Regions from separate parts of the Paenibacillus sp. AN1007 genome, predicted to be linked through region 1. Evidence: riboswitches for the same ligand, from Rfam matches in the RefSeq annotation. Region 1 holds a riboswitch; the other holds the start of a gene.
What was found. Region 1 has a riboswitch for FMN ahead of ribD (bifunctional diaminohydroxyphosphoribosylaminopyrimidine deaminase/5-amino-6-(5-phosphoribosylamino)uracil reductase RibD). Riboswitches for the same ligand answer to the same signal wherever they lie in the genome.
Positions count from the first base shown of each region.

Region 2: linked by a shared signal. The riboswitch ahead of ABXS70_RS09850 (DMT family transporter) and the one ahead of ribD (bifunctional diaminohydroxyphosphoribosylaminopyrimidine deaminase/5-amino-6-(5-phosphoribosylamino)uracil reductase RibD) in region 1 are both predicted to bind FMN.

Region 1 is NZ_CP159992.1:1,704,290-1,720,628, forward strand. Features, by position in the region: gene ABXS70_RS07765 (hypothetical protein) at 1-1,157, shown strand, start outside; FMN riboswitch at 1,309-1,472, shown strand; gene ribD (bifunctional diaminohydroxyphosphoribosylaminopyrimidine deaminase/5-amino-6-(5-phosphoribosylamino)uracil reductase RibD) at 1,794-2,897, shown strand; gene ribE (riboflavin synthase) at 2,986-3,654, shown strand; gene ABXS70_RS07780 (bifunctional 3,4-dihydroxy-2-butanone-4-phosphate synthase/GTP cyclohydrolase II) at 3,695-4,939, shown strand; gene ribE (6,7-dimethyl-8-ribityllumazine synthase) at 5,035-5,502, shown strand; gene ABXS70_RS07790 (segregation/condensation protein A) at 5,606-6,406, shown strand; gene scpB (SMC-Scp complex subunit ScpB) at 6,375-7,073, shown strand; gene ABXS70_RS07800 (DUF2953 domain-containing protein) at 7,293-8,042, shown strand; gene ytfJ (GerW family sporulation protein) at 8,227-8,700, shown strand; gene ABXS70_RS07810 (D-alanyl-D-alanine carboxypeptidase family protein) at 8,879-10,024, shown strand; gene ABXS70_RS07815 (nucleoside recognition domain-containing protein) at 10,075-10,701, shown strand; gene ABXS70_RS07820 (spore maturation protein) at 10,708-11,241, shown strand; gene ABXS70_RS07825 (serine protease) at 11,305-12,123, shown strand; gene ABXS70_RS07830 (pseudouridine synthase) at 12,346-13,095, shown strand; gene ABXS70_RS07835 (redoxin family protein) at 13,459-13,986, shown strand; gene ABXS70_RS07840 (cytochrome c biogenesis protein ResB) at 14,001-15,674, shown strand; gene ccsA (cytochrome c biogenesis protein CcsA) at 15,671-16,339, shown strand, end outside.
Region 2 is NZ_CP159992.1:2,144,503-2,160,841, reverse strand. Features, by position in the region: gene ABXS70_RS09875 (beta-glucoside-specific PTS transporter subunit IIABC) at 1-112, opposite strand, end outside; gene licT (BglG family transcription antiterminator LicT) at 260-1,099, opposite strand; gene ABXS70_RS09865 (amidohydrolase family protein) at 1,404-2,777, opposite strand; gene ABXS70_RS09860 (ABATE domain-containing protein) at 3,007-3,570, opposite strand; gene ABXS70_RS09855 (DinB family protein) at 3,732-4,238, shown strand; FMN riboswitch at 4,327-4,479, shown strand; gene ABXS70_RS09850 (DMT family transporter) at 4,625-5,605, shown strand; gene ABXS70_RS09845 (amidase) at 5,797-7,299, shown strand; gene ABXS70_RS09840 (DUF3231 family protein) at 7,543-8,055, shown strand; gene ABXS70_RS09835 (GNAT family N-acetyltransferase) at 8,472-8,864, opposite strand; gene ABXS70_RS09830 (LysE family transporter) at 9,244-9,879, shown strand; gene ABXS70_RS09825 (amino acid permease) at 9,872-11,311, opposite strand; gene ABXS70_RS09820 (AMP-dependent synthetase and ligase) at 11,447-11,803, shown strand; partial or broken gene ABXS70_RS09815 (manganese catalase family protein) at 12,095-12,226, opposite strand; gene ABXS70_RS09810 (YqcI/YcgG family protein) at 12,410-13,159, shown strand; gene ABXS70_RS09805 (LysE family transporter) at 13,344-13,988, shown strand; gene ABXS70_RS09800 (barnase inhibitor) at 14,213-14,491, opposite strand; gene psiE (phosphate-starvation-inducible protein PsiE) at 14,520-14,945, opposite strand; gene ABXS70_RS09790 (sigma-70 family RNA polymerase sigma factor) at 14,963-15,550, opposite strand; gene ABXS70_RS09785 (HAMP domain-containing sensor histidine kinase) at 15,631-16,339, opposite strand, start outside.

The sequences.
Region 1 (16,339 bases):
GACCGCAGCATGAGGAGACGATCCGAGAACTGAGAACATTGTCTGAGCGTTGGACACTTCAGGAGACTGCTCAGGCTTTTGTGGCTTCTCTATGGTCAGCGCCAATGATCTGGCGTTCACTTCTTACAGGAAAACTGATCGCAGCCAGCATACCTGATCATAAATATAGACCGTATCCTTCCAGTCATAAGTGCCAGATCTGTGGTTTGGATGTGAATGACGGAGTAGACACATCGCTTCAGTGGTACTGGCGGATGACAAACGGCACACCGCTGGATGGAGACATATTTGGACATGTACTTGCTCTAAGAGAGATGGCCGCTTCGGAAGAGCTTCCTGTACCGAATGAATATGATCGCTGGACGCTGCGCGCCGTGTTAACGGTGCTGCGCAATTTGCCGCCTAAGACCCGTTACAGCAAGGCTGCGGATGCGCTCAAAAAAGAACAACTTCTGCCTACCAAAAAGGTATATGTTTACCGCGACCTGCTTGAAACGCTGGCGCTGGTCGGCATTCTGGACACGCCAGAGCAGCCCGGCATGATTACGGCTTTCACTTCGTATGCCGAACGCGACAAGAGGCCCAATACCCGCGTTGAGGTTCAAGCTCCACTGGCATGGTGGGATTCATCTATCGGAATAAACGAGGATAATCTGTCCCGAATTTTCAGTGGCTTCGACTGCAGCGATGTATCACTTGAGGACAAACCCGAACCCAATCCTCCAGCGATTGACACCGTTGTTGGCGCGTTCGAGAGCAGACGAAGTGTGCGTGCCAAAGCGAAGGTGCCGAAAAAATCTCCCGATGCTGGTACAGGTGAAGTGCAGCCTGGAGACGTATATGCAGTAAAAGCACTTAGTGGCTCTTGGGTTACTGTATACTGTCACGAAGTGAAGGACAAACGTGCCATTGTCGAATATCTGGATGGCGTATTCACCGATATGCCGGGAAAAGAAGACCTTATTCTGACTGTTCGTCCAAGGTCGGATGAGCGCTGGCAGTGCTCGGCCATCGGCATGGACTCGACCAGTTGGGTTAGAAGAGTAGCCCGGGATATGCCAGCTCCTGCTGCTTCCCAGCCCAAACCTGAGAGTGTTCCGTTCCACGCTGCAAAGGATTTGAGGCACATGGCAAGCTGGTGTTTTCCAGACTTGTAAGTGTGCTTGTAGGGAATTGTAGAAGTCCGGGTCTCGCTTGAGACGCGGATTTTGCTGTTTTATGCTTATTAAAAGTTAGTATGTGACAAAAAGAAACAAAAATAAATTGATTTTTTGGCACTAAAGTGCTAACATCCAATTAATAACGAAAGCGATCCTTCAGGGCAGGGTGTAATTCCCTACCGGCGGTGATGCATCATGTTATGGATTACAGTTCCATTACATGGCAAAGTCCGTGACCTGTCTGCCTCGGCAGATGGCTGATCTGGTGTAATTCCAGAACCGACAGTATAGTCTGGATGGGAGAAGGAGAGAGTGTATGCCTAGCAGGCTGCACTCCGCAGGAGTGATGCTGCACAGCCGTCAGCAATAGACGTGACGCTGCGCGGGGAAGGCTTGTCTCTAACAAGTTTTTCTGAACATACTATCGTCTTATAGAACTCTTTACCTGAATTTTGTATTCAACAAGGTATGTGTTTGTTTTCACTTGCCTGAAAATGCAGTTTGGGTCAAGCGGCGGTATGTTGTACACGTTTCCTCCTGTAGATGACAGTTGTCTCTCATCATCCCCACCCGGAACGGAATGTTCGGTGGGGATTTTTTAGTTCAAGATTATAACCGTGGGGTGAACAATATATGGAAATGATCAATGATGAATTTTATATGGCGTTAGCACTGGATATGGCAGAACGGTCACAAGGACAGACTGGAATTAATCCTGTCGTGGGATGTGTCGTAGTTAAGGATGGAAGAGTGGTTGGCCTGGGCAGCCATCTGAAGAGAGGCACAGGGCATGCGGAAGTGCATGCTCTTAATATGGCAGGAAGTGATGCAGAAGGCAGTACAGTATACGTAACACTTGAACCCTGCAGTCACTATGGCAAAACGCCACCCTGCAGCGAACGATTGATACACGAGAAGGTCAAACGGGTGGTGGTCTGTTGTGAAGATCCGAATCCACAGGTGTCTGGCACAGGCATCAGTATGCTTCGACAACAAGGTATCGAGGTTGAAGTGGGTGTCTTGCGCGAACGCGGCAGACGCATGAATGAAAAGTTTATCAAGTTTATTACAACAGGCCTGCCTTTTGTCACTCTCAAAACAGCATCTACGCTGGATGGCAAAATTGCTACACGCAGCGGGGACAGCAAATGGATCTCCAACGAGCCGGCACGTGAGATCGTACATGCGCTCCGCCACCGTCATCAAGGCATCATGGTGGGGGTAGATACGGTTATCGCGGATAATCCAGAGCTGACAACTCGTCTGCAGGTCGAGGGTATCAGCCCGGTAAGAATTGTTGTGGATTCCAAGCTGCGTCTGCCCGTAGGTTCCAAAATGGTCAAGGATGGACTTGCACCAACTTGGGTGCTTACGACAGATGAGGCCAGCCAGGAAGCCGCAGAGCGTCTTGAAGCTTACGGGGTAGAAGTTATTCGCTGCGGACCAGGGCCGCGTGTCGACTTGCTTCATGGACTGAGTAAGTTGGGAGAACGGGAGATTGGCTCCATTCTGCTGGAAGGCGGCGGTACATTAAACGGTGCAATGCTGGAGGCGCGGCTTGTGGATCGGCTGCTTATGTTTATCGCTCCGAAGATTGTGGGCGGATATGATACTCCTGGCAGCTTCCGTTTTGAAGGTGTAGAGCGTATGAGCCAGGCCATACAATTGCATCAGCTGGAAATCGAGCAAGTTGGAGATAATATCAGCATTGGCGGAATTCCTGTTTGGCCGGAATAATCGACTGGACGGGACAACTCGAGGATGCAGCATCATATTAATAAAGAAGACTTATTGTATACATCGTTTTGGATAGGGAGGCGGCAGTATGTTTACGGGTTTGGTGGAAGAAGTGGGTCAGATCCGGCGCATTGGCCGTAAAGGTGAAGCCCTGGTGCTGAACATCAGTGCTGCAGTCATTATGGACGATTTAAAGATTGGTGACAGTGTGGCGGTTAACGGAGTATGTCTAACGGCAACAACGCTGGAGGCTGGCGGGTTTACAGCAGATGTCATGCCCGAAACGTACCGTCATACGAATCTCAGTCAACTTCAATCCGGCAGTAAGGTGAATCTGGAACGAGCAATGCTGTCCGGGGGGCGATTCGGCGGTCATATTGTTCAGGGACATGTGGATGGGACTGGCGTAATAGGGAGCATCACACGAGATCAGAATGCGGTTGTATTTGAAATCAAACCGGATGACAGTGAGCTGTTCAAGTTTCTGATTCCGAAAGGATCTGTAACGCTGGACGGCATCAGCCTGACGGTTGTAGAGACAACGCAGCGTTCATTCACTGTTTCGATTATCCCTCATACCATTGGTGAGACCGTACTGAACATTAAAAAGACGGGAGATACCGTCAATATTGAATGTGACATTTTAGGGAAATACGTCGATCACCTGCTGCAGTATGGCAGAGGTCATGCGGAAACGAATACAAGCAAACCGCGAAGCATCAGTGAGGAATTTCTTTCGAATCACGGTTTTGCCTGACCAATGAGTGTACAAAAAACGAAAAACAGGAGGTGCGCCAATGTCAGAACAATCGGAACCATCCGTCTTGGATTCAATTGAAGAAGCCATCTACGATCTGATGAGAGGTAAACCAGTTATCGTAGTTGATGATGAGGACCGGGAGAACGAGGGCGATTTTATCGCTTTGGCGGAGAAGGCCTCACCTGAGGTGATCAATTTCATGATTACCGAAGGCCGAGGACTGGTGTGTGTACCGATTACGCAGCAGCGTGCAGACGAACTGAATCTGAAACCGATGGTGCAGCAAAATACAGATTTCCATGGGACTGCGTTCACCGTCTCGGTAGACCATATGGAGACAACGACGGGGATCTCGGCTCATGAGCGTTCAATTACGGTCAAAGGTTTGATTGATCCCAATGCCAAGAGCAGCGATTTCCGCAAGCCGGGTCACATGTTCCCGCTGATTGCCAAAGATGGAGGCGTGCTCCGCCGTGCCGGTCATACCGAAGCTGCCGTTGACCTTGCAATCATGTGCGGATCATATCCAGCAGGCGTGATCTGCGAAGTGATCAAGGAAGACGGTACGATGGCGAGACTTCCGGATCTGCAGGAGATTGCGCGTAAGCACGATCTGAAATTGATCAGCATACAGGACATGATTCGTTACCGGAATGAGAAGGAACAGCTGGTGCAGCGTGAAGTGTCCGTGCGTATGCCGACGGATTTCGGCGAATTTCAGGCGGTGGCATACACAAATGCAGTAGACAACAAAGAACATGTGGCGCTGGTGAAAGGCGAAATTGACGGTTCCAAACCCGTACTTGTACGTGTTCACTCGGAGTGTCTGACGGGAGATGTGTTCCATTCTCATCGCTGTGACTGCGGTCCACAATTTGATGCGGCTCTAAAACAGATTCATGAAGAAGGCAATGGTGTGCTGCTTTATATGAGACAGGAAGGCCGGGGAATCGGTCTGATCAACAAACTCAAAGCATACAAGCTCCAAGAGGAAGGTCTGGACACAGTGGATGCCAATCTGAAGCTTGGGTTTGCTGCCGATCTGCGGGATTACGGTATCGGCGCGCAGATTCTGAAGGATCTCGGCGTTCGGCAGATTCGTTTGTTAACGAATAATCCGCGTAAGATTAAAGGGTTGGAAGGATATGGGCTTGAAGTCGTGGAGCGTGTGCCGATTCAGATGAAGGAGAACGAGGACAACACGGCTTATCTTCATACGAAGCAGGCAAAATTGGGACACATGCTTAAGTTTGATGACATCGAGCAGAACGAACAGCAATAACGAATAAACGTAGTTTACCAATATGTAAATATTACAAAATGAACAGGGTAATTCAGTACCCATGAACCTATTATATCAACAGGGAGATGACGATAATGCCTAACTATTTTGAAGGACATTTGGTATCAGAAGGATTAAAATATGGCGTAGTTGTTGGACGTTTTAACGAATTTATTACCAGCAAACTGCTCAGCGGGGCACTGGATGCTTTCAAACGTCACGGCGTGCAGGACAATGAAGTCGATGTAGCCTGGGTGCCGGGTGCATTCGAAATTCCGCTCATCGCGCAGAAAATGGCCGAAAGCGGCAAATATGATGCGGTCATCACACTCGGAACGGTCATTCGCGGCTCCACGACGCATTATGATTATGTCTGCAACGAGATGGCGAAAGGGGTAGCAGCGATTAACCTGAAAACAGGCGTGCCTACCATCTTTGGACTCGTTACTACAGAGAACATTGAACAGGCGATTGAGCGTGCTGGAACGAAGGCAGGCAACAAAGGTTGGGATGCTGCATCAGCTGCTATCGAAATGGCGAACTTGACGAAACAGCTAAAATAGTGCTTATTTAATAGTAGTGCCCTGCTTTGCGCAGACGAAATCGGGAGACCGGGTTCGAACGGCTGGCAGGGTTTTTTATTTTTCTGGCGGGAGGATTCGTCTAGTGACGGTAGTTACATACAAACTGGAGACTTTTGAAGGGCCTTTGGATCTGCTGCTTCATCTGATTGACAAGGCTGAGATCGACATCCAGGATATTCCCATCAGCGATATTACCGATCAATATATGGCGTATCTGCATTCCATGCAGGAGCTGGAACTGGATATTACAAGTGAATTTCTGGTGATGGCAGCAACGCTGCTGTCCATCAAGAGCAAACTTTTACTGCCTAAACCACCGGTAATCGAGGACTTCGAGGATTATGGTTATATGGAAGAAGAAGATTATGATCCGCGTGCCGAACTGATAGCACGTCTTATCGAATATCGCAAATATAAAGGAATTGCGCGGCATCTCCATGAACGGGAATGGGAGAGAAGCCTTATTTTTTCCAAAGAACCCGAGGATTTGCGCCCTTATATGCCTGTAGAGGAGCAGTCGAACCCGGTGCAGGGTCTGCATACTTCTGATCTCATCGCGGCGTTTCAGAAAGCACTGCGCAAGGCTGAGAAGCGCACAACAGTTACCCGGATCAAAAGGGACGAAATCTCGGTCAAGGACCGTATACGTGAAGTTGTCGGTGCCTTGGAGCGGGTAGGACCTGGAGGGCGATTATTATTTTCCAAGCTTATGGATGATCAGATTTATCGGCATGAGATCGTAGTGACGTTTCTCGCGGTACTGGAGCTGATGAAGATGAAGCAAATTGTTTGTTATCAGGAGCGGTTGTTTGAGGATATCGTTATGGAGTGGAGAGGGGAAACAACGAATCATGGATTTTCCGAAATTGAAGTCGATTATTGAGGGCCTGCTGTTTTTGTCCGGAGAAGAAGGCCTGAGTGTCAAACAGATTGCCGAGATTGTCGACCAGCGGGTGGAACTGGTCACGGATGCCATCGAGGAGATGATCACTGATTTCTCCCGGCAGGGGCGTGGTGTACAGATTCTGAAGATAGCAGGTGTCGTGCAGCTTGGCACGCTGCCAGAACATGCATCGTATTTTGAGAAGCTTGCCTATTCTCCTGCACGCACGTCGTTATCTCAAGCGGCATTGGAGACTTTGGCGATTGTAGCTTACCGTCAGCCCATTACACGTGTGGAAATTGAGGAGATTCGTGGTGTGAAATCTGAGCGCGCTATCCATACACTCGTGAACAAGGATCTCATTGTTGAAGTGGGTAGAGCGGAGGCGATCGGACGTCCAATCTTGTACGGAACGACAAAGTCATTCCTCGATTATTTCGGACTGGCCTCGATCAAGGACCTTCCGGAACCGGGGTTGTTTGAAGACTCCGAAAATTTGGAGGAAGAAACGCAGCTGTTATTCAACAAGCTGGATATACAGCAGACGAACTTTGGAGATCAAGGCGGGCAGCATGAGCTTGGATACGAAGATAATGCCGGGTCTCTAGAACAAGATCGTGCGGCAGATTCGCAGGATGATTCTTCGAATTCATCCTCATCCTCCTAATTAACGTTGATTAGTAAGAACATAGAGGGACGAAGTGGATATAAATCTGCTTTGTCCCTTTATTTTTTGTATATTATTTGCAAAGTGGATTGATCAAGCATCATACCCGTCAAGTGATGTTCGGCAAAAAATGGTGAATTTCAATGCAAACGTGAATTTTTTCCAGTGAAAAATGCCATACTATGCATGAAAAGAATTGAGGGCTTGGAGGTAAGGCCTGTGTGGATCTGGCTTGGAGGAATCGGTTTGTTCATCGCACTGCTGATTGCCGCAGTCCTCATCTCAAATGTTCATGTGCATGTTCTGTTTCGCAAACATAAGAGCGATGACTATGCGAATATTCATGTTCGGCTGCTGTATGGTCTCGTGCGGATGAACTACGAGATTCCGAGCATTGTTTTCCGGAATATGAGAGAGGGCTTCCTGCTTAGAACAGAACAGTCCATGAATCATTCCAGAGGAGAAGTGCTCGGGAGTCAGCAGGTGAACAAACGAAAAGTAAAAGGCTGGGCCAAGGATGTCAAAGTTATGCTTAAAGCGACGGAGGCCCTTAAAATTTGGGTCAGGCAGACACTCAAACGGGTGTATATTACGAATCTGTTCTGGTCTACGGCGGTTGGGGTGGGAGATGCTGCATATACGGCCATGCTGTCAGGCTGGTTGTGGAGCGTCAAATCAATGATTGTTGGTTTCTTGACTTATCAGATGCGCTTCAAAACAGTGCCTGATCTTGAAGTTCTTCCTGTGTGGTCGGAAGAAATGGAATTCAGGACGGAACTGGATTTTAAACTTCGGATTCGCATGATGGCGATTTTGGCTGCAGGGATGAGACTTCTTACACGAGTGCTGCAGGTTGAGGGCGGGTGGCGCATGTGGTTTAAGCTTCTTCAACAGCAGCGCCGTAAACATAAGGAAAAAAAGAAACGGAAGCACATCGTGGATAAAGATTCTCATACATCCGAAACGTAGCTTGCAAATTGATTGAACAGGTTGTAAAAGAATCATTCTGTTATATCGGGTTCCCTGCATTACATAACTCCCGCAAGTTTGGGGATGATATGGTTAGATCAAAAAACCTATAAGTTGAACTAATTGTTTGCACCCATTTTTAGTTTAGCTTGTATAGTTTACATTGAAACTGGAGGGAATACAGATGTCAGATCATCCAATTCAAGGCTTAATGGAAACTGCTATGGAAAATATCAAGGCCATGGTGGATGTCAATACAATCGTTGGTGATGCTGTAGAGACACCGGATGGTACCGTTATTTTGCCAATTAGTAAAGTCGGATTCGGCTTTGCAGCAGGCGGCAGTGATTTCAACGTGAGTGATGGAAAAGGCAGCAGCACATCAAGTGCGACAGAGCATGCTCATTCCGCGAAGGTCGCTTCACCATTTGGCGGCGGCAGCGGCGGTGGTGTATCCATTCGCCCGATCGCTTTCTTAGTCGTAGGCAAACAGGGGGTACACATCGTGCCGCTGGATAATTCGACGCACTTGTTCGAGAAATTGATTGATTCTACGCCTTATGTACTCGATCGTATTCAGGAGATGTTCCGTCATCGTAATCATGGAACAACGGAACATGATGTTCGAGTGGAAACGGATCATACCACGTATAGTTGAGCCGCAATCTTAAATCCCTCCGGCACTGCGGTGCATGAGGGGTTTTTGCTGTTTTTACCTGTGCGGGACATACTCCAGGTTGTCCGAACATAGGATAGTACAAGATTCCAAGCGACCCGGAGGAATGTGGATGCGAAAAAAAATCATGAAGGTTATTGTAGGTGTGCTTATGCCAGTAATGCTGTTTTCTTCATTAATGGGCCCACCGTCGGTTCAAGCAGCGGTTACCGGACCATCTACTCATGCGCAAAGTGCGTCCCTCATCGATGTGACTTCAGGACGGATTTTGTACAGTAAGGATGGGGACAAGGAGCTGCGCATTGCAAGTTTGACCAAGATTATGACAGCCATCGTTGCGATTGAAGAAGGCAGGTTAGATGAGAAAGTCAAGGTGACGTCCTCCGCTTTTGCCAAAGAGGGATCTTCACTGTATCTCAAACTGGGTGAGGAAATGACGCTTGAGAATATGTTATATGGTCTTATGCTTCGTTCAGGGAACGATGCGGCTTCAGCGATCGCTGAGCATATCGGCGGATCGGAAGAAGGTTTTGTACTGCTTATGAACAGAAAGGCAGAGCAGATCGGTTTGACGCATTCCCATTTTATGAACCCTCACGGACTTGATGCAGAAGGTCATTACTCCACAGCGAATGATTTAGCGAAGTTAACAGCGTATGCACTCCATAACCCGGTGTTCAAACGCATCGTTGCAACAGAAAACAAATCAGCTCCAAATCCCAATGAAAGCTGGGAATATTCCTGGCATAACAAAAACAAAATGCTTCGTTTGTACGAGGGTGCTGACGGTGTGAAAACGGGTTACACCAAAAAAGCATTCAGATGTTTGGTTAGTTCGGCTACACGAGATGGACAGCAATTGGCGGCAGTGACGCTTAATGATGGGGATGACTGGAATGACCATGCAAGGATGCTGGATTTTGGCTTTGAACATTTTCCGCTGGTCGAGATTGCAGAGCAGGAACAGCCCGTGCAGAACATGGAACTTGTAACCGGGCGTGGTTTTAAATACCCGCTCGCCAAGGGGGAAGAGGAATCTTTAACCAAAAAGCTGATTCTGCTCGACAATCGTGCACAGGGGACTACAGCTGAGGAAGAACAGTCAACTGATCCTACATTTGGCTTGGCGGGTCGGGTCGATATGCATCTTAAAGGCGAATTTATTGGCTCCATACCGGTGTATCGTAAAGGAAGTTACATTCCACCCGAGCCGAAAATTGAAGATGATGCACTGGGCGGCATCGGAGATTCTGTAACATGGATTTCGGCATGGAAAGCTGTGCTAAGCCGACTGTTATCACCTTGACCAAATGTAGTGCAGCTGGGGCTTGCTGTCTAAGAGGAGGGATGGTTCCAATGATTAATCTGATTTGGCTGATGATGATCTTGATCGGGTTTGCTTTTGCAGCAGTAAACGGGAAAATTGAAATCGTCACCCAAGCAGCATTCGATGGTGCGGCTACGGGTGTTACCGTATGTTTTGGTCTGATCAGTGTGCTGGTTTTCTGGATGGGCATGATGAAAATGGCCGAAGATGCTGGTCTCCTGGGACGCATTGCCAAGCTCCTTGGACCTGCTGTACGATTTCTGTTTCCCGATGTACCGAAAGACCACCCGGCTATGGGTTACATATTGTCTAACATGAGTGCCAATTTGCTGGGACTCGGGAATGCGGCTACCCCGATGGGGATTAAAGCCATGCAGCAGCTGCAGGAACTTAACCCGGACAAACAGACAGCTTCACCAGCAATGTGCACGCTGCTTGCCCTGAATACCGCCAGTATTACAATTATCCCCACCACCTTGATTGCCATCCGCTTGAATTATCAATCTGCCAACGCCACAGAAATTGTAGGCACAACATTAATGGCTACCATTATTGCTACACTTGCGGCCATTATGGCAGACCGCTGGTATCGAAACCGAGCATTACGCAGACCGCCACGGGTATCCCATAGCGGTAATCCTGGCATGAAAGGATGAGCAGTCTTGTTAACCTTCATTAACTGGATTTCCGTCTGGGCCATCCCTGTTATTATCGCGTTCGTTCCATTATATGCGTTTACCAAAAAGGTCCCGGTCTACGAATCCTTTGTTGATGGGGCCAAGGATGGCTTCTCGACGGCTGTTAGTATTATCCCCCATCTCGTAGGTATGATGGTTGCCATCAGCGTTTTTCGTGCCTCGGGAGCGCTGGATTTTGTTATCAGTCTGTTCACTCCGCTCGTTTCCTGGATGGGTGTGCCTGGAGAAGTGCTTCCTCTCGGCATATTACGTCCGCTAACCGGTACAGGCTCGCTCGCTTTTACTACCGACCTCATTAAAACGTATGGTCCTGACTCCATGATTGGCCGGATGGCATCCACCGTTCAAGGCAGCACGGATACGACTTTATATGTTTTGACTGTATATTTTGGGGCAGTAGGCATCCGTAACGGACGGTACGCGCTCAAAGTGGGATTGTTTTCGGACGTTGTTGGCTTTATTGCCGCACTTGCTATTTGCTTGATTGTTTTTGGTTAAATGAAAGCTCCTTTCCTTCCGATATACTAGATATGCTAGAATATAAACGGAGGAGAGTGAGACATGCAGAAGAGTTGGAAACGAACGCTCCGTTTTGGGTTGGCTGGTATGCTCGCCATGACGATGCTTGCAGGTTCAACAGGATTAGCAGGTGCTCAGGCCGAACAGACGATACAATTTACCGGTTATTTTGACAAACCACTGCGCGCTCAATTGGCATTGACTGCCGATTCTTTTCCGGTAGTAAATGTACGTTTGATCAAAGCCAATGAGCCGGATCTGGTTTATTATGATGTTGGAACATCTATTTTGATATCTAAAGACGAAGTACTGACCAACTATCATGTCGTTCAGGATATTGCAGAACTGCCAGACGGAGACAAAGGAACCCTGACGGTTGCGAGCCCGGGGGCCCTCCATAAATCTGTTAAAGCTAAAATCATCAAAACCGATCCGGTAACGGATATGGCCTTGCTGAAGCTGGACAAACCCATTGACGCTGAACCTGTGAAGTTCGCCGATGCGAGGGATAATCAGGTGGTCTACACGATTGGATTTCCCAAAAATACGTCCGGAGATCTTGTGATATTGGATGATGAATTCCCTTCAACTTACAACACCATAGCTAAAAGTCGGGTATTCAGCTCTCGTGATATGGATGTTCCTGGAAAATCAGACATGGGCAGCATTGTCAAAGCGATGGCGCAGGGGAATTCTGGCGGACCTGTGCTTGATCAAAATAATCGGGTAGTCGGCATGATGACCTTTGTATATGACGGACGAACGTATTTTATTACTTCAAAAACACTGCAGGCATTTATAAAAGAAGCTTCGTCACCCGCGAAAAAGCCGATTCAGGTCGCGGGCAGGGTTTCGAACTAAAAACAAATACAGCATAAGCTGGAATGAGGAAGGTTTACCTTTGCGAGGTCTGAATGAGTTCAGACATGGTGAGGGTAAACTTTTTTGTATACCCGACTGCTGAATATCAACGCTGGAGCACATAAAATCAGCGGTAAAGCCCGCCTGTTGACAAAAACATCGGATAATCCTTGTGATTTCCCGGTTGGATGGGTATCATTAGTGTGAGGTGACATGACAAACATGGAAAGATTACAAAAAATTATCGCACAGGCAGGCATTGCATCCCGCCGCAAGAGTGAGGAACTAATCCTGTCCGGCAAAGTGGAAGTTAACGGGGAGGTCGTAACTGAACTGGGTACGAAAGCGAACCCCGAAGAGGATATGATTACAGTTAATGGAAAACCGATTCGCAGTGAGAAAAAAGTGTACTTGATGCTGAACAAACCAAAAGGTGTAATTACAAGTGCATCAGACCCGGAAGGACGGAAAATTGTATCCGATTATCTGAAGGGTGTTAAAGAGCGTGTCTATCCGGTAGGGCGTTTGGATTACGACACAGAAGGGCTCCTCATTCTGACCAATGACGGTGAATTTGCACATTTGTTGACTCACCCGAAGCATCACGTACCCAAAACCTATTTGGCAACGGTTAAAGGGGTACCTCATGGTACAGAACTGGAAAAGCTGAAAAATGGAATTATGCTGGAGGACGGCATGACTGCACCAGCTGAAGTAGAGTATAAAGATGTGGATACAGCTGCCAATGAAGCTGTGATTTCCATTACGATCTATGAGGGACGAAATCGTCAGGTAAGACGTATGTTTGAGGCAATTAACCATCCGGTAACCCGGCTGAAACGCATTTCGTTTGGAGGCATTTTGCTGCAAAACCTGAAACGTGGGCTGACTCGTAACCTAAGTAAAGAGGAAGTTAACAATCTAATTACACTCGCAAAATCCGAACCCGCCAAAAAAATGAAAAAAAGGTAATGTGAGGACACATAATTTTCATAAAACCGCCGCAGTTTTGTGACGAAATTCGCTATAATTGTTCATAGGATGTTCACAGTTATCTATGACAAGAGTCTATATAGGTGGAACAATTCTTTTACACGTTAACGGAGAGGACAGAAAAAACCTGGAAAAGCGAAGCGCTCGCCTAAAAGCTTTCTGAAAGAAAGCTGCATCGAAAGCATACGCTTATCACCGGATTTTCCCCTTTGGAAAAGGGGATTCAAAAAATCTGGGGATAACAGCGATTGTAAGGTTATTCTGTCATTGGAGTGGGCTGTGTAAAATCTTTAGTTCAATTTATATAGCAAATGAAATCGTCACTTCAAAGGGGAGCAGCACATGGGAAAATCAAGAAGAACGGTGCAAATCGTTATTTTGTGCTTGATCCTGGTGTTGGGTGGATATGCGATTACAACATCGGTATCCGGCTCGAATGGCAAACCGAAAGAAGGGGGACAGGCCCCTTCTTTTGAACTGCTGGGCCTGGATGGTCAAGTTCATACGTCTGATGAGTATCAAGGGAAAGCGATGGTGATCAATTTCTGGGGCACATGGTGTGAGCCATGTGTAAAAGAGATGCCCGCACTTCAGGCGCAGGCTGACAAATGGAAGGACAAAGGTGTCCAATTTGTTGGAATTAACGTTGGAGAAGATCAAATGACTGTAGAGAATTTCATAAGGCAGGTAGGTGTAACCTTCCCAATTATGCTGGATCGAGAAAAGAACTCGGTCCGTGACTATGGAATCTCACCGATGCCAACAACGTTTTTCGTATCAGAAACGGGTAAAATCTCTACGATTCACGTCGGACAGTTGGATTTGGACACACTTGACGCTCAAATCTCGCAACTGGCGAAGCAGCCCTGACAGGAGGTCTATTCGTGTTCCAAAATACGAAATGTGAGTGCGGTCATCAGAATCCCGTAGGGACGGTATTATGTGAGGCTTGTGGTAAACCGCTGCTGGAAGCGGAAGCTCAATCCAATGAAGTGCTGGAGATGCGTTATGATGGCATGGCACGGCGTTCACAGCGCAGCAATCCAAATGTTATTGATCGCATATGGAACTTTTTTTCATCCGTAAAAATCGCTGTTTATATGATTGTTATCACGCTGGTTGGTTCCATGCTGGGCACGATTTACCCGCAGGAGAGTACATTTCTGAATATGGATCCTTCGGTTTATTACAAAGAGACTTATGGTCAGCTAGGCCATATATATTATCTCCTGGGCCTATCCCATACATATGAATCCTGGTGGTTTATTCTGCTGCTGGTGATGATTGGAGCTTCGCTTGTAATCTGCAGTCTGGATCGTGTACTGCCGCTGTACAAAGCTCTTAACAAACAGCGTATACGGAAACATCTGCAGTTTCTGACAAGGCAGCGTCTCGTATATCAAGGTTCGGTTGAAGAGGCACCGGAAGAATGGATTAAGAAAGCGGTTACGCCGTTGCGTAAAAAAGGATATCGTGTTCACACTCAGGGGGATGCACTGCTTGCCGAAAAACAGCGATTCAGCCGCTGGGGGCCATATGTGATTCATATCGGACTTATTATTTTCCTACTGGCTGTACTTGCACGAGGGCTTCCGGGTTTGAATCTGGATGAGCATGTTGCTTTTCCTGAAGGCGAAATTAAAAAGATTCCCAATACTTCGATGTATCTGAAAAATGAGAAGTTCAGTGTGGAATTCTATAGTGAAGACGAAGTGCCCGAGCAGTTCAAAAATGTAAACAAAACGGTTCCCAAATTATTTGAAACAAAGGTCGTTCTGTATGAATGTACGGCAGATTGCTCCGATCTCTCCAAAAAACCTCAGCTTACTGAGGTTGCAAGACATGATGTTCGGGTGAATCATCCCCTTAATTATCAAGGGCTGAAGGCATACCAGTTTGATTATGATCTTACGCCGACGATACGCTCTGTTACACCGGACCTAGTCAATGCGAAGACCGGGGAAGTATATGGGGCTTTGAAGATTGATATGATGGACACACAGCGCACCTTTGAAGCAGGCCCTTATAAACTGACTGTTAAAGAAAAATTCATGGACTTTGCGCTGGACGATAAAGGAGAGCCAAAATCGAAATCACCTTCGCCCAATGCACCTGCATTTCTCTTTCATATCGAAGGACCGGATCTGCCGGACAAGGGAATTCAATACTTGTATTTTGCCAAACAAATCGACAAGCAGCGTTTTCAGCAGGATGCAATTAATCGTCAGCTTGTAGGTGGAGATCTCCCTTTGCAGCTGGAAGTTGACAGTATGGACAAAGTAGACCTTATTCAATCCGTAAGCTACCTGAATATACGCGTGGACAAAGCGATGCCTTTTGTATGGGTAGGCGCTGGTATTGTCATGCTGGGTCTTGTCATGGGCTTTTATTGGCATCATCGCCGCATTTGGATTCGATTTGACGATCAACGAATTACGCTCGGCGGGCATACCAACAAAAACTGGTTTGGTTTCAGACGGGAAGCTGCCGGTATTTTGAAACAGATGAATCTGGAAGTAGATGAGAAGTCGTTGGATAACGGGGGGAACCAAGCATGAATATACTTGATTTCAGCAGCGATGCATTTATCGTATCTTTTTTTCTGTATTGTGCTGCGTTTTTGCTGTATGCCGTTGCCGTCATGGGCAAGAAATGGAGCAATCGTGATCCGCTAGATCACATGAATCGTTGGGGTAAACGTGCATTTATCGCATCTACAGTTGCTTTAACTGCCCATCTGGTATTCTTTGGTACCCGATGGATAGGTGCAGGGCATATTCCGGTAAGTAATATGTACGAATTCATGTCCTTTTTATCCATGATGATTATGGTTGCATTTATCGTGGTGTATGCAATTTACCGCAAGTCTCTGCTGGGACTGTTTGCACTTCCGCTGACGATTATTATTATGGCTTATGCGGCTGTATTTCCTCAGGAAGTTCAACCATTGATTCCGGCACTGCAGTCCATCTGGCTGAAAATTCATGTTACGCTGGCTGCATTAGGCGAAGCGTTTTTCGCTGTAGGTTTTGCAGCGGGATTTATGTATCTGCTTCGAACGGTTGATTTTAGCGGCAAAGACAAGTCTTCTCGCCGTCAGCGCGGATGGGTGGAGTTCACGCTCATTACGATTGTTGTCGTTATTGCATTTATTGGAACAGTGTTTGCTTTCCGCGCAGCAGGATATGAGGCTGTATTTGCGCAGACAACAGTCACCATTGAC
Region 2 (16,339 bases), 440 kb from region 1:
TTTCATCTTTCAGATTGAATCTCAATCTTGTAGCACAGTGTGTTACACTATCTACGTTTTTTTCTCCGCCGACCAGTTTTAAAATCTCGGCGGCTGTGCTTTCATGTTTCATGTACTGCTCCCCCTCAAACTTTTTTAGGTATAAAAAAAGACCTAGAATTCTATCGAATATAGATATGCTCTATACACGATGGAACTCTAGGTCTTGCCTGCCTCACCAGTAACAATCCTAGTATATTCATTATAGTGGACTGATGGATCAATCCTTCTCTTCATCAATGACCCTTTTGATATGAACCGTTAAATATACCAATTCATCTTCTGTTAATTCTTTTCCATAATCGACCCGAATCAGCTGTGCAATTCGGAGACTGCATTGATATTCATTTGTATACTTTTCTTTAATGATATGGAGAAAATCACTGTCACCGCTTTTCAAAACCGTATGATTAAACAAGCGATAGGCGAAAAATTTCAAATGAGTAACAAGTCTGGAATAATGGAGTGAACTTTCATTAAAATGTATATTAAACTGATACCGAATAATATTCAAAACTTTATGAATGAACTGTGTAATCTTCATGGTTTCTTCCATTTCAGATCCCAGTTCTGCATTGACAATATGAAGCGCAATGAACCCCGCCTCATCTTCAGGCAGTGTAATGTTAAATTCCTCATTAATCATATCCCGGGCTTTCATAGCCACGCGAAATTCATTGGAATAAAACGCTTTAATCTCTGACAATAAAGCATTATTGAAATTCATACCTTGCTTATAACGTGCCACTGCAAAATTAATATGGTCCGTTAACGTTAGATATATATTTTCATTAAGTTCCTTGTTTAAGGACTGCTTGGCGTACTGAATGATACTATCGGATACACGAATATACTCCATCGGGATTTGTGCCAGCAGGGCATATAATTTGCCTGTAACATTTTTGGATTTCAGAAAAAATTCTTTTTCAATCTTGACTGTGTCCACATCGTCTCCCTTTTTCTTCTGAAAACCAATACCGCTGCCTAAAAGCATCATCTCCTGGCGCCGTTCATTGACTGCACAGACGACATTATTGTTAATAATTCGTGTGATCTTCATCGGAATCTCCTTTTAAAATGAAACGTTAACAGAATTTAGCAACAAAAAAAGACCATTAATTATGCAGACATGAAAAAATACAATTCTTCATGTTTGCATTATCAATCGGTCTTGCCTGCTGATCAGTAACAATCCTGATTAAATTCATTATTAACTTATATGGCTATCTTAGAGGAAAGCGTTATATTTGTCAACATATCTAAATTTAACTCCGTTCGTTATCTAAGATAGCCGCTTTGCATAATCTATTAAAGAAAAGAGCCGTTTTGAATTGACGACTCTTTTTATTTTATCTTGACCCTGTTTACGAAAAAACAATCCGATCCGCGTCAGACATCCGATATTGTGTCAGCAGATATTCGGTACTCTGCATCCCTTTGCGGCGGATTTCATGCAGATCAACATCCAGCAGCCTGCCATCTCGCTTCACGGGTTTCCCGGCGACAAAAACGGTATCCACATTCGATGGATTGGCAAACTGCACAACCGCCCCAATCGGATCATGCACAGGGAACAGATTCAGATCTGTTGAGCAAATCATGATCAAATCTGCTTCCTTTCCAGGTGAAAGGGAGCCTGTTTTCTTTTCCAGTCCCAAAGCCCGCGCACCCGCAGCCGTTGCAAATCGCAGTACCTGACTTGCCTGCAGGCTCAGTTCACCCGGCATCTCTCCCTGCTGCAGCAGCAGTTCGTTGGTTCTGGAACGTTCCGCCTGCAGGGCGAACTTCATCTGTGAAAACATGTCTCCACCAGTCGAGGTCACTACATCTACCCCCAGTGTTGGTGTCCCCCCATGCTCCAGAAAATATCCCGTGGCTGGGTAGCCATGCCCCATCATCATCTCGACTTCCGGTGTGACCGACAAGGATGCTCCGCTGTCCGCCAGCATTTTGAATTCATCCATGCCCATCGTATTTCCATGAACAACATTGATGCGGGGACTCAGCAGTCCCGCCTCATGCATTCGGCTGATTGAACGATCGGCTGCCCCCCAACTGCCAAAACCGACATGCATCGAACAAATGGCGTCCAGTTCTTCTGCCAGCTGAACATCCTTGACCGTGGTATCCCAGTGACTGAACTCCGGGCCACGGATGGCAAGACCATATGTAAGTAATTGATCGTTGGAGGAGAAGTATCGCTCTTTAACGCTTCTGATATTTTCCGGATAGGAAAGTCTGCTCTCCCGGTTCCAATACTCGGTTTCTCCAGGAACACCGTGGGCAAACACAGCTCGAATTCCTGCATCCTGCAGCCCTCGAATCAGCTCATCCGTATGGTCCGGGGAGTAAGGCATGCTCCAATCCAGCACCGTTGTCACACCAGCATTAAGCGCTTCCAATGATCCAAGCAGGTTGGCGATGTAACTGTCCTGAGGACGGAGCTTACTTCCCATGGCTCCATAGTACAGATTCTGCAGATACACGGGCAGCGACCAGTTGGTTCCGGCGGTTTTGACAAGTGACTCCCACATATGTCGGTGTGTGTCCACCAATCCAGGCATGATAATCATGTCTGACTCGTCGATGACTTCTACATCTGCAGCTGCTGCCTCAATATTCGGTTGAATGGCTGCAATCAAATTACCCTGAATAAGTACGTCTGCCCTGTTATACTGACCAATACGAGCATCCATCGATAATACACAACCGTTTTTCAATAGATAACTTGTCCCCATAAGACACCTCTCCAATCGTAATGGTTTGTAAAATGATCTGATCCGCATTGCTGTACATTTTTTCTTTCCTATTCGCAGCTTACTGTTTCTTTCTTTGTTTCTTCTTTGCTTCTTGCTTCTTGCTTCTTGCTTCTTGCTTCTTGCTTCTTTTGACTATAATTTCGCTAGTATATATACATTATATATCAAGTGTAAATAATTATCAAATTGTGGAAAATCATTCCGCTATCTACTTACCTTCTTTGGAATCCATTTTGCGTTGAGCTCGGAAGCGTCTTACCTTCATTAAATTACCGCACATTTTATCATCACAATATTTCTGTGTCCGGCTGCGAGTAGCGTCATAAAATATCCATCGACAGTCCGGGTTATCACAGCTTCGAATTCGCCTGCCTTCGCCCTCTACCAGCGTCATGGCAAAATCAGCAGCGACCTCTGCCAGGACTTGAACCCAATGGGTATGGACGGGAACCAGCACTACATTCAATCCTTGGTTCTGTGAGACTAGTTGTCGGATAACACCGCCAGCCTGCATAAAATCATTCAACCATTGTTGATCCTGGTCGGATAAGGTAGTTCCATCAGACACACGAATCGCAAGAGACTGCAGTTCATCTCTGAATCTTCTCATGGTGGATTCCTCTTCAGCCGATGCGGGTACTGGCGCTTCTAATTGCCAACGATTCAGAAAATCCCGCTGCCAGCCTGCGTTCCCCAGCCTGTCTTCCGATCGGTTCCCACCGCGCCAATCATGGTAATCGCTGTTTACAAAATCGGTCCATAATCTATCCATGAGTACCTCCGATCAAAATAGTAACAATCTAAAACCAATAAGATGGTTACATCTATTCGAATTGTGTTATATTAATTGTAACCATTTAAATTCATAATAGCTAGTTACAAGCATCAAGACGTAAGAACGAGATGAGTCCGACAAGAGAGGAATGAAACGCATTGAAAAAGTCTGTTACAACGGCATTAGACGTATTGGTTATTCAGAACGAAGATACCTGGAATCAATGTAACTGGATCGTTCCATTGTCGAAGGCTCTTGAAGGGCTGACCGCAGAGCAAGCAGCCTGGGTTCCTTATCCAGGAGGACTAAGCATATGGCAGCTGGTCAATCATATGTATTATTACAACCAGCTGATTCTGGAACGTCTTCAGGGCCAAACTCCATCTGAACCCGCTGCGGAATCGAACGCAGCTACGTTTGGCGAACCTGGCGACCCTTCAAACCATGCTGGCTGGAGTATGCTCATGAGGCGTACCAGTGCACTGGCAGAGCAGCTGCGTGATCACCTTACCGCATTACAGGAGTCTAAACTTGAGGAACCTTATAAGGATTCTGAAGAAAACTGGGCTCAAACCCTTGCCCGATGGGTCCTGCACGATGCTTATCATGCGGGTCAGATCGTGCTGCTCCGCAGACAGCAGGGATGCTGGAGTATCGTTTTCTAAAAAAACACTTGAACTGCTAGCGCTTACAGGAATAAGATGGACTTCATAAGGTTACAACTTGTTCAATACTATATATTAATTAATTGAATAGGATCTTCGGGGTAGGGTGAAATTCCCGACCGGCGGTGATGTTCTTGAAGAACCAGCCCGCGACTCGCTGTTTGTGGTTATGACTACAGACAGCGACTGACTTGGTGAGATTCCAAGGCCGACGGTACAGTCCGGATGAGAGAAGATCAACACAATGGCAGGCCGTTTACGGGAAGTTTTCTTCTCTGACGTCTTGTCTTTGAATGGTCCCCCGTTTATTTGGCGTACGCCAGAACGGGGGATTTTGTCGATTTTGCCAACTGAAGATTCCGTGTTCTGACGAAGGAGTCCTGAATATGGAAAAGACATCATCAGCACCAACTAGGTATCGCAAGGAACGAAGTAATACCGGATTTTGGCTTGTTGTACTAGGGGCAGCCCTTTGGGGGGTAGACCCGTTATTTCGCATTATTTTGCTGAAAACGATGACTTCTACACAGATTGTACTGATCGAACATATCATCGTCAGTCTTGTCGCGATTCCGGTACTCTGGAAGTTTCGAGATGATCTGAAAAAACTGCGTGCTCGTCACTGGATCGCTGTCGTCTTTATCTCATGGGGTGGTTCGGCACTTGCGACCGTATTATTTACTTTGGCGCTCACCCATAATGATCCTAACACCGTATTGTTATTGCAAAAAATGCAGCCGCTCTTCGCGATTGTTCTCGCAAAGCTTTTATTAAAAGAAACACTGCCGCGCCATTTCGGAGGACTGTTTATCATTGCGCTGGCAGGAACATACCTGCTTACGTTCGGCTTTTCACTACCGCTGGGCAGTTGGAATAACTGGATTCATGCAGGCAGTCTGCTGTCTCTTGGTGCCGCAGCCTTATGGGGCGGATCTACGGTAATGGGTCGACTAATGCTGGGGCAGGCAAGGTATGAAACGGTTACCTCCCTCCGATTTGTTGTGGCACTTCCACTTCTGATTTTCATGACCTGGAACGAGGGCGCTCCGTGGACACTTCCAGCAGGTACTGGGGCACAAGCTGCCGTTATACTCAACATTCTCGGTCAGGCACTATTGCCAGGTTTGCTCAGTCTGCTTCTGTACTACAAAGGATTATCGTCTACGAAAGCTTCCGTTGCCACACTTGCAGAGCTCAGCTTCCCGATGGCCGGCGTGCTGGTGAACTGGATTGCTTTCCGTACACTGGTAACTTGGGAGCAGCTCCTCGGTTTTATCCTGATCTGGATTGCGCTGTTTGCAATTTCGAAGCAGCAGGAACGTACTGCACCGATGGCAGAAGCCGCACCAAAACTTCGAACGGAGTAATCATGACGTACCACCCGGCTTAAGCAGCTAAAGCACTGTTTCACCTTATGAGGTGAGCAGTGCTTTTTTACGATCTTCCCGGCTTGTTTTGTCTTTTGCTTCTTAGGATGGTACGATGATTTATGGCACTTGAAACATACATTTACAGAGGACAATATTCAGGAACTATTTTTAGAGAGGAACGATTACTAATGTCTTCATTCTCCTATACAGCCTATGATGCGATTGGCTTGGCCGAGCTGATCCGTTCCCGGGAAGTATCCCCGGTTGAACTGCTCGAAGCGGCTTTTGCACGTCTGGAAGAAGTGAATCCGCAGCTTAATGCGGTTATTCGTACATATGAAACCCGTGCTCGGCAGCAAGCCGGCACTGTTCGTCCCGGAGAACAGCCTTTTGCGGGTGTTCCCCTGCTGCTTAAAGATATTTCTCAGTCGCTGGAGGGTGAGTTACTCACTTCAGGTTCTCGACTATTCCATGAGCATCGTGCGAAACGAAGCTCCAATTTTGTTAACCGCCTGCAGGAAGCAGGTTTTATTGTGATAGGACATACAAACACGCCGGAGTTCGGGTTAAAAAATATAACAGAGCCATGGCTGCATGGGCCTTCGCGCAATCCATGGAATGTGAATCATTCCCCAGGCGGCTCAAGCGGCGGTGCCGCTGCCGCTGTAGCATCAGGCATCGTACCTCTTGCCGGCGCAAGCGATGGCGGAGGCTCCATTCGAATCCCCGCTTCATTCAGCGGATTGTTCGGACTGAAACCGACACGGGGACGTACTCCCGTTGGTCCAGGTGTAGGGCGGCAGTGGCAGGGAGCCTCGATTGATTTTGCCTTATCCCGCTCGGTGAGAGACAGTGCTGCACTGCTCGATACACTGCAAGTTATACAACCAGAGGCTGCCTTCCAAGCTCCGTTATTTCCTGGAAGTTATCTGGCGGACATGAATTATCCGCATCAGCGTAAATATCGGATTGCTTATACTACGGACTCCCCGGTTGGCACACCAGTCAGCGAAGACGCCAAAGAAGCCGTAATGAAGCTTGTTCACTTCCTTGACGCTCAGGGCCACCATGTGGAAGAAAAACGAAGTCCAGTCAATGGTGTACGGCTCATGGAGAATTATTACATGATGAACAGCGGTGAGATGGCCGCGATGATCTCTTCTATGGAGCATGGCCTAGGACGGTCCCTCACTGCGGATGATATGGAGATTGAATCATGGGTACTCGCTGAAGCCGGCAAAAAAGTGTCCGCTGCCGAATTTGTGCACAGCTTGGCAGAATGGGACGTAGCAGCTGCGCAGATGTCCTCGTTGTTTGCACGGTTTGATTTTTACATCTCACCCGTCAATGCTTATCCTGCACCACGGGTAGGAGAACTGACACCTCATGCAGAACGAATCCAACAATTGATGTGTGTCAGTGATCTGGGCAAAACAGCGCAGCAAGAGCTGATCTATGATATGTTCAAGCCCAGCCTGACCTATACCCCTTTTACACAGCTTGCGAATCTGACAGGTCAGCCTGCAATCAGTCTTCCACTGCATCTGACTGCAGAAGGTCTGCCAATGGGTGTGCAAGTTATGGCGACCAAAGGGCATGAAGATTGGTTGTTACATCTGGCCGGGCAGCTCGAATCATCCGAACTGTGGATTGGAATGAAGGGCAACCCTATGTTTCCGTCCTCTACGTAAGCTTAAAACTTACATTAATCGAAAAAGTCAGCAGCCTAAACTGCTGGCTTTTTCGCCTATACGCAAACTTCAGCATCTAGACAGCTCCATATTTGTAAATACAAATAGCTAGCGAGCAGTTATTAGTTTACATAATTATTATGATGTATTCTTAACTCATATTAACTTCAAACCGGATAAAATGTGTGGATCATGAGAACCCTAAACTAGTGAAAAAAATTACTTTCTGGGGAGGGATCATCAATGGGAATATTAAGCGGTAATCCCAAAAATGAGCCAATGCATTATGGAGAAATTTTCAGTGTCTGGCAGTGCTCCATGGCGGCTAAAGGCGCTGTCTCTTGTTATCAGGCTTATATGAATCATGCAGGAGACAAAGATTTGAAGAAAATTCTGGATGACATGCTCGATCAGGCCAGACTGGAGATCAAGGAATGTGACGCTTTGCTTACCGAAAACGGCATCTCCCCCGCACCAACTCTTCCCGAGAGACCTGCTGTAGCTTTGGAAGATATTCCGCCCGGTGCAAGATTCACCGATCCGGAAATTGGTGCCAAAATTGCGGCGGATACAGCTCTTGGATTAGTGGCTGCGAGTCAAGTCATTGGTCAATCCATCCGTGAGGATATCGGTGCACTTTTTGCCAAGTATCATGTTACCAAGACTGCACTGGGTGTTCGAATCCTTCAATTGAGCAAAGAAAAAGGATGGCTCATTCCCCCTCCGCTGCAAGTTAAACGACCGGATGGGAAGTAAATAAGATGATTTCCTTAAGTTCGTAATATCGTCAGACTAGTAATTGCGATATCTAACAATGTATTAACACGGCACACAACACACACACAACATTAAAAAGGCAGGGATAATCCTCATCTCTGCCTTTTTTACTCAGTAAGCAGCTCATTTCCAGACTCGTAATCCAAGTATTCTTCATCCACATAACCTTGTCTCTTTATCCGAGTCCCCCACCTGCTGATGAACACAACATCTCCACCTCCGTCACCATCTGTACACTAACCGAAGTCGGCCAACTACCTAACAGGAAAAGGTGAATTGTTTCCCCCATATAGCCACAATTTCCTTGATGATCTGATGGCCAGATATAAGGTAAAAAACAATATGGATGATAGCGATTGAAATTAGAACTTTCAAAGTCTTTATTATCCGATAGTCTACATAGGGTCCTCTTTCCAAATTCCAGCATGAGTAGGTGCGAATCCGCATTTTTCATAAAACGCCTTGTGTACCCTGCTGTATGTCAAAGTTACTATTCTTAAGCCTCGTACGGTTGACTCATTTAATAATTCGTTTACAAGCTGTTGGCCAATTCCTCTCCTTTGATATTTTGGATGTACTATTATGTCCTCCATATACCCATGTTCCAAGCCTGTTCCAGCAATATACCCAAAAGCAATGAGCACTCCTTCAGGATCTCTCGCTCCAGCCCAAAAATTGCATCTCTGAAATAAGGTTGGATAATCATCATCTCTTCTTTCCCAACCAATTGCTTCTCTTAAAGAAGGAACTTCCTCATCTCTAATTTCTAAATTAATATGAATCAGCATCTGTCATACCTCCTTAGGAAATTGTACAATATCTTCTCATAATTAATTATAAAAAGAGTTTGATCGAATGATATAACAGTTGATGCCTTTTCCAGCTCATCAAGCACCTTCTCCAATTAACCATAAATATCATTAGACATATATCTAATCTTTAATTGGCTGCGGTCTTGTGTCCTGTTCAGTACAAGTTCTTGTCCTTGGCTCGGGACAAGAATTTAGGGCAATAAAATAAAAAGCCGCTAAATCAGCGACTTCAATGGGAATATGCTCGTTTCCGTCGACGTCGATATCACCAGCTCGGATTCAGCAGCTTCTTGGCTCTTGTCCTACAAAATCAGCAAGCTGAACATACTAACATAGTTTATACGAAAGGAGGATCATGTTTATTTCTTTTTTAATTGGCTATGTTGTTCTGGGATTAACGCTTTCTGCCCCCATCGGTCCCGTTAACGCCGCACAATTGGACAAAGGTGTAAGGGGAGGCTTCATGCCCGCCTGGTTTATTGGACTAGGTGCCGCAGCAGCAGCTATCATCTACATTGATCGTTTATCTCGGGGTCATTCATCTGCTGGAGCTTCCATATGTGCAGGTGTTTTTATGGATGTTCGGCAGTTTTGTATTGCTGTATACAGGGGTCGAAGGATAGTCAAATCAGGATCACTGGTCTCCGAGCCAATACGCAGCGGCTCTTCGGAACTGTCCAGATCTTTCCTGCAGGGGTTCCTGATGTCGCTGTTTAATCCTCTCTCCATCATGTTTTGGCTGGGAATCTATGGCTCGGTTCTGGCTAGAACGGTTCATACCTCTACAATGGATCAATTGCTTCTTTACAGTGCAGCCATTATTTTCGGTGTACTGTTGTGGGATTTGTTTATGGCAGCAGCCGTCAGCTTTTTTCGGAAGTACCTTACACCATCATTACTTAAAGGGTTTGCGATTATTTCCGGCTTATCCCTGGTTGCGTTTGGATGTTATTTCGGTTTTAAAGCATTCCAGTTTCTATTTTTCACTTGATTTTGCTTTTCTGCTTGCGAATACCTGTAATGTGAAAGCCGGTTCGCTTCGAAAAGCTGCTCTCTTCCGAGGATGCCTTCTTTTGCTGTCCTTTACCTCCAGCGGATGGTTTTTTCCTGCGCACACGCTGCACGATGATATCACTTACAGCAATCAGGAAAACAAGCAGCAGACTGATAAAGAAACCGGGCCGGCTTAAGCCGTGAAAAAGAGTACCGGTTACAGCGGCGCTGATCAATACTAGGCCGGTCCATCGTTTGACCACATCCAGTGTACTTGATTTCAGTAATCTTCCTGACGAAAGCAGGATGAACAGCCAGTTATACATCAGCATCAAACCCGCAGCTGTTGTTACATATTCATAGACTTTCCCTGGCAGCAGCAGTGACATCAGAATCGTTCCAATCAGACCGCATCCGATAAGAGAAAGCGCGAAGAGCGGATATTTCTCCTTCCATTTCTTTGAAAACATTTTTGGAGCATCCCCCTCCTGCGCCAGCGTAATCATCATGGAAGTTACCGCATATAACGATGCAGTCATCGTCGAGAACCCGGCCACAATGAGAACACCGTTAAACAAGTGCGGCACAAAAGCAAGATGATCGCTGCTCAGCGCGAGCACAAACGGACTTTCTTTTGGATTAAAAGCAGACAGCGGCACCATCGTTAGAGCAAGTCCAATGGATACGACATACACGGCAGACAGCGAAATAAGCATAAACTTGCCCGCTTTAGGTGCATCCTCTGGTTTTTCCAAACGGTACGACATAATGCCGAGCACCTCAATGCCTCCATACGCATAGAACGCAAAGAGGAACGCAGCCCATAACCCCAGACCGCCTTTTGGGAAAATGGAGGCCATATCCAGCGGCACTTTGTGTGCATACTTTGTGCCTCCAATCCAGCCTGCAAGCAGTGCGATTGCGAGAACAAGGAACATGAATATAGCAGCTATTTTAATTACCGCTAGTACGTTTTCCACCCGATCAAATCCTTTGTTTCCAAAGAAAACAATACATAAACCGACAATGCCATAACCCGCGGCAAAGATCCACAGCGGCACCGCAGGAAACCAAAAGCGTGAAAAAATGGATAGTGCGGCCAGTTGACTGCCCATGATGAGAAGCTCGGCAAACCAATAGACCCATCCACTGGCAAAACCCGCCCAAGCGCCAAAGGCCTTCTTCGCATAAGAGCGAAACGACCCCTGCTCGGGGTGATCTGAAGTCATTCGTGCCAATGCATCAAATACAACATATGTACCCAACGCTGCAAGTGCATAAGCTATAATTACCGCGGGTCCGCCAATCTTAATAGCTAGACTGGAGCCGAGAAAATAGCCTGTACCAATGGTGCCCGCAACGCCCAGCAGACTAAGCTGCCACCATTTCAGTTTTTTTTCATCCGATGACTTTCCTGAAGCCTGACCCATTTCGTCAATCCTCTCCCATCTATATTCGTCGCAACAGATAGCCTTCCCTAAACAACCGAAAACATCTCCCTGAATATTTCGTTAAACCTCTCAGCATAATACACAGGTAAATTCACACACTTAGGAGGAACAATTATGAATCCATTTTCCCAAACACAGCAGATTACTCAGCTGGCTCAACAGCTGACACAACAAACACAGCAAGCTTCCATGCAGTATCAGCAATTGCTCAGACAAGAACAGAGCAACGCCCAGCAGCTCGAACAGCTGGCTCAACGCGAGCAGCAAGCTGCTCAAATTATCCAAACGGCGCTGCAAGGGCACCAGACAGCGATTCAGCAGCTGCAGCAGATCTCTAACCTTGCTCAGCAGCTGGCAAATACTTCTTCACAGCACGTATCCTACATGGATCAACCTTACAATACGCCTAACCCTTCAATTCAAGGTCAAGGACAATCCTTCGGCCATTTCTCAAACCATAATCGTATCTAGATGTATCCGAATGGATGAATTAGATATCAACACACAAGGAGCCTGTGATGGGCTCCTTTTTATTTTCACTGCAAAAGTCTAAAAAAGATCCCGAAGGATCTCTTTCTCTCATGGATACATTTGCTAGAGACACTCGTAAGTCAAGCCATCCCTCTGCTCGCTAGGCATTAAGATCATGTGTACCAGAACTGTGCTCATTCGGAAGCTCAGGCAGATAAGGAAGCGGATGGCCCTGAGGTGGCGAATCAGATCTCTATACTGCATGGCTTTGCCCCTGAAATTGCTGCTCTAAAAAAAGAACTGCATCATCGTACGCATTTCACCGAACTGACCACCCAGCGTTTCCTGTAACACATTCGCTGCAGCCGGATCGGGTTTGTCCGGTACAATCAGATTAATCAGGTCTTCACGATAGAAAAACATGGTAGGCCATCAGTCTAAATTTGCTTGCAAACCTAGTTTTCTACGATTTCCCTAATGATATGTGCTCCTGATTTAGCAATCTTTCGGTTTGGGTTATCTAACAATATTCACTCGCATGACATGGACAGTCACCATTTTGCCTGCAGGCTATATCCTATAAGTAAAGTAAAAGGAGGATTGTAGATGTCGCTGTTGTTTTCTTCGGTTGATATGGAAAATGAGGAGCTTCCGGTTGAACTATGGCAAAGGGATGCTTACCGCTTGTTTTCCGCCAAAATGAGTGACCGTGAGGCACGATTTCCCTGTATCCCAGCAACTCAGGCGTATGCACTTGGTCATCTTCGCTACGGATTTATTTTTCAGTCTGGAAATGCTTCTCCTGCGGAGCAGTTATCGAAAGTGGTAAGTGAGTATGGAGCGGTTTCCCGTACTTTCGGAAATTATTCATCGCTGGTCATCTTTTTCGAACAGGATCAAGAGATGAAGGATGTACTTACTTATGAACAATCATTCTGGAACCTTCTAAGTGAGCTGCGAAGTCTGGACCCCGAAGCATGGCCGGAAGATATTCCGGAAGACCCGGAGAATCCTTTGTGGGAATTTTGTTACAATGATGAACGTTATTTCGTCTACTGCGGTACGCCAGCACATATCTCGCGGCAAAGCAGGCACTTTCCGTACTTTATGCTGGCGATGACCCCACGCTGGGTACTTGACTTGTGGAATGAGCAGCCCCAGCGGGCGTCAGCTGTTGCTCCTAGAATACGCGCTCGGCTTGCCGCCTATGATACGGTTCCCGCCCATCCTGAATTAAAACAATACGGATCGGAAGGCAATCTGGAGTACAAACAATATTTCTTACGGGACGACGATACTACGCCCACCAAGTGCCCTTTTTTACACTCACTGCAGCGGGAAAAAGTAAAAGAATAGAATCAGCATTCTAAACAAGCTCTCCTCCGAATAAGCTGTATACCAGCCAATGATCTGAGGAGAGCTGCCGTTCTGCAATCCATGTGAAGAGATGAAGAGAGATACATAGACTGTTTTACAAAAAACTTGTGAAGTGGACAAGCTGTTGTTTTTTCTTGACCCATTTTACAGAAAGGGAATGATTATGGAAATATATATTAAGTTCATCCTCATAGGTCTTGCTATTGCCATGCCCGTTGGAGCAATTACGGTAGAGATGACCAAACAGGGGCTGCGAAACGGATTTCTTCATGGCTGGGCAGTGGGTCTGGGAGGCATGACATTGGATACGGTCTTGATTCTCGCAATGTATTTTGGGTTCGCTTCAATTCTGTCGATCCCCTTGGTGCAGATTCCATTATGGCTGGCTGGTGCAGGTTTTTTGGCTTATTTGGGTTATGACTCCATTCGTAATTCAGATTTGAACCTCGCCACTACGGACGGGAAAGCAGCCCATGCTCCGTCTTCCTTTTGGCGAACGTATCGAAATGGTTTATTGGTTGCCATCTCCCCTGGCAATCTAATGTTCTGGGTTTCTGTCTTTGGCGTTGTATTGTCGGACTCGTATCAATCCGCAGGCAAGCTGAGCTTCATCATCGCGGCAGTAGGGATATTATGTGGTATTCTCCTGCATGATCTGGGGCTGCTCACCATCGTTTCCATTACACGCAAAATGATGAGCGCAAAGATGGTACAGCTCGTTTCCAGCCTGGCAGGAGTGCTTCTGATCGGATTCTCATTCTACTTTTTGTACAAGTTCATGACTGCACTTTGGCAGTACATTTTCTAAGACAAGCACCCTCTCTTCTAACTGGACCAAGTGCATATACAAAGCGAAAAAGCTGCCCTTTCTTAAAGAAAGAAGCAGCTTTTTCTGTTGACTTACCTTTTGGTATGTGGATTTCCATTTATACAATATTCAAGTTGGGAGGAGAGATAAACTGACACTTGAACATTAATGCAGCAATGGAGTGGAATAGGTTTTCTATTGTGAATTTTTCATATGTTGAATTTTTATAATTTTACACTGAATCTAAACAATTCTTCCAGCTGCTCGTCGATTTCATATAGTAAATTCATCAGTTGATCTGCATAAAGTCCAAGCACAGCTCTGCTGTTATTAAAATGGATCCATTCCAGCGTAACCGGCACAGGTACATGCCATACTAAAGCTTCCCAAAGCGTATCCATAGTTTCAAAATCCGCTGGATGCAGTGAAAACTCATTCTGAAGCACAGCGCGCAGCTCCTCTAAATTTCTGATCGCTTGACCATCAATAATTACCTTTTTCATATTCGTTAGCTCCTGCGTTCTGTTAACTTTAATGATCTTGATGATCTTTGCGCCGATTCGCTATAAAAAGAGCACAAACCATAACCAGGATCGCCATGGACCACCAGAAAGTAGACATCGCCTTATCATGATCGGTAATAATTAAACGAATAACGGCCGTGATCCCAATATAAATAAAGTAACGGAGCGGAAAATGAAAATTAGATTTGAAGTACTTCACAATTAACGCAATAAATTCAAAGTATAAGAAGAAAACAAGCAATTCGGACAACATCTCATAGTAACTATCTTCGCGAGTGAAAAAGGATTTAAACACGATTTGAACGATATACCATGTCTCACTAATCAATAGTGCACTGAGAGCGAGAGCTAAAAAGAACAAGCAAATATTCAGCAGCGCCTGTAAGATGTGAGGTGTTTTGCGGAATTTATTATATAATGTTTTGGTTTTCATCTGTGCTGACTCCTATTTCAATATGTGATGTCCATTAACTGCTGTTTCATATGTTTTCTTCCCCGGAAAAGATAGGTTTTAGTCGTATTTTCGGGTACGCTGTTCAATGCACTGATATCTTTCACTGTCATCTCCAAGCAGTACCGCTGATATACATATGGTTTCCATTTACAAGGTATTTGATGAAATGCATCATTGATGCGGCGTTTGTGCTCCGCGGCTGTCTCACTTTGAATTAATCTTTCCTCTGGTCCAGGTTCACGGGATATTACCTCGTATATGGCATCCTGAGAGGAACCGTTATCCTGCCTATAAAGCGGAGGCGGGGCCGAATGCTGTCTCTTCTTCTTACGAAGATCATCGAGACATACATTTTTACCAATTGTATATATCCAGTTCACAACGTTCTTCTGGGTGTTCATCTGTTCAATATGTGTGTACACTCTCAAGAATGTCTCCTGCACGATATCATCCCGATCCTGCGGATCTCGAAAATACCGTGAAGCTAATCTCCAGACCATCGATTGATACGTGAGCATAAGTGAAGTAAACGTTGGTTTGGCTGCAAATAAGGTGCCTTTCGTTGGCTTCTCTACCGGGTTCATAATGGTTCCTCCACAGATGTAATTTAAACCCCTGGTGTTTTCTATCTAAATTAAATTTACATTTCAAATCAGCTGCATGATCAGACCTTTGATTTTCTGAACTTCATGATCGCATTATAGTACGTACCCTCCTGCTTTCTTGTAAACTCACCCTGCATGCGATTCATTATCCGGTGAATAATTCTCTCACCAAGTCCTGTACTTTCCTGAGAATTCTCAGGAACTTTAATCCTATTGGTCATTCGGATATCAAACATTTCCGGATCGGATTCAAAAGTGATGCAGATTTCATGCTTCCTTTCCGCATACTTCAACACATTGGACAAAATGTTATCGAACACTCGCCCCAACTCCTCCAGATTCACCATAATATATACCTGCGGCAGTTCCCCAACAATGCGAACTTCAAAATGCTCCTGTCGCAGGACCGCAATCTGATCCGATATCAGATCATAAATGGCGTCTTGTACAGCAATGCTCTCAAGATCCGTCTCTTGTTCTTTATGCAGCAGGAAGTAATCAAACAAATTATCGGACAGCTTTTTGAGCTGAATCGCTTTGCTGTATGCATTGGAAATGTAATGACTGTGTTCTCCCTCTTCTTTCTTGGCGAACTCTAGATACATAATCAAGGAAGTCAGCGGAGTCCGCATATCATGAGACATTTCAGTCACAAGACTGCGGCTTTCCACCTGTAATGTTTCGATCGCATCCAACTTGTCCAGAAAAGCTTTACGAAGTTCCTCGATGCTCTCAGCGATCATCGCTAGTTCATCGTGACCTCGAATC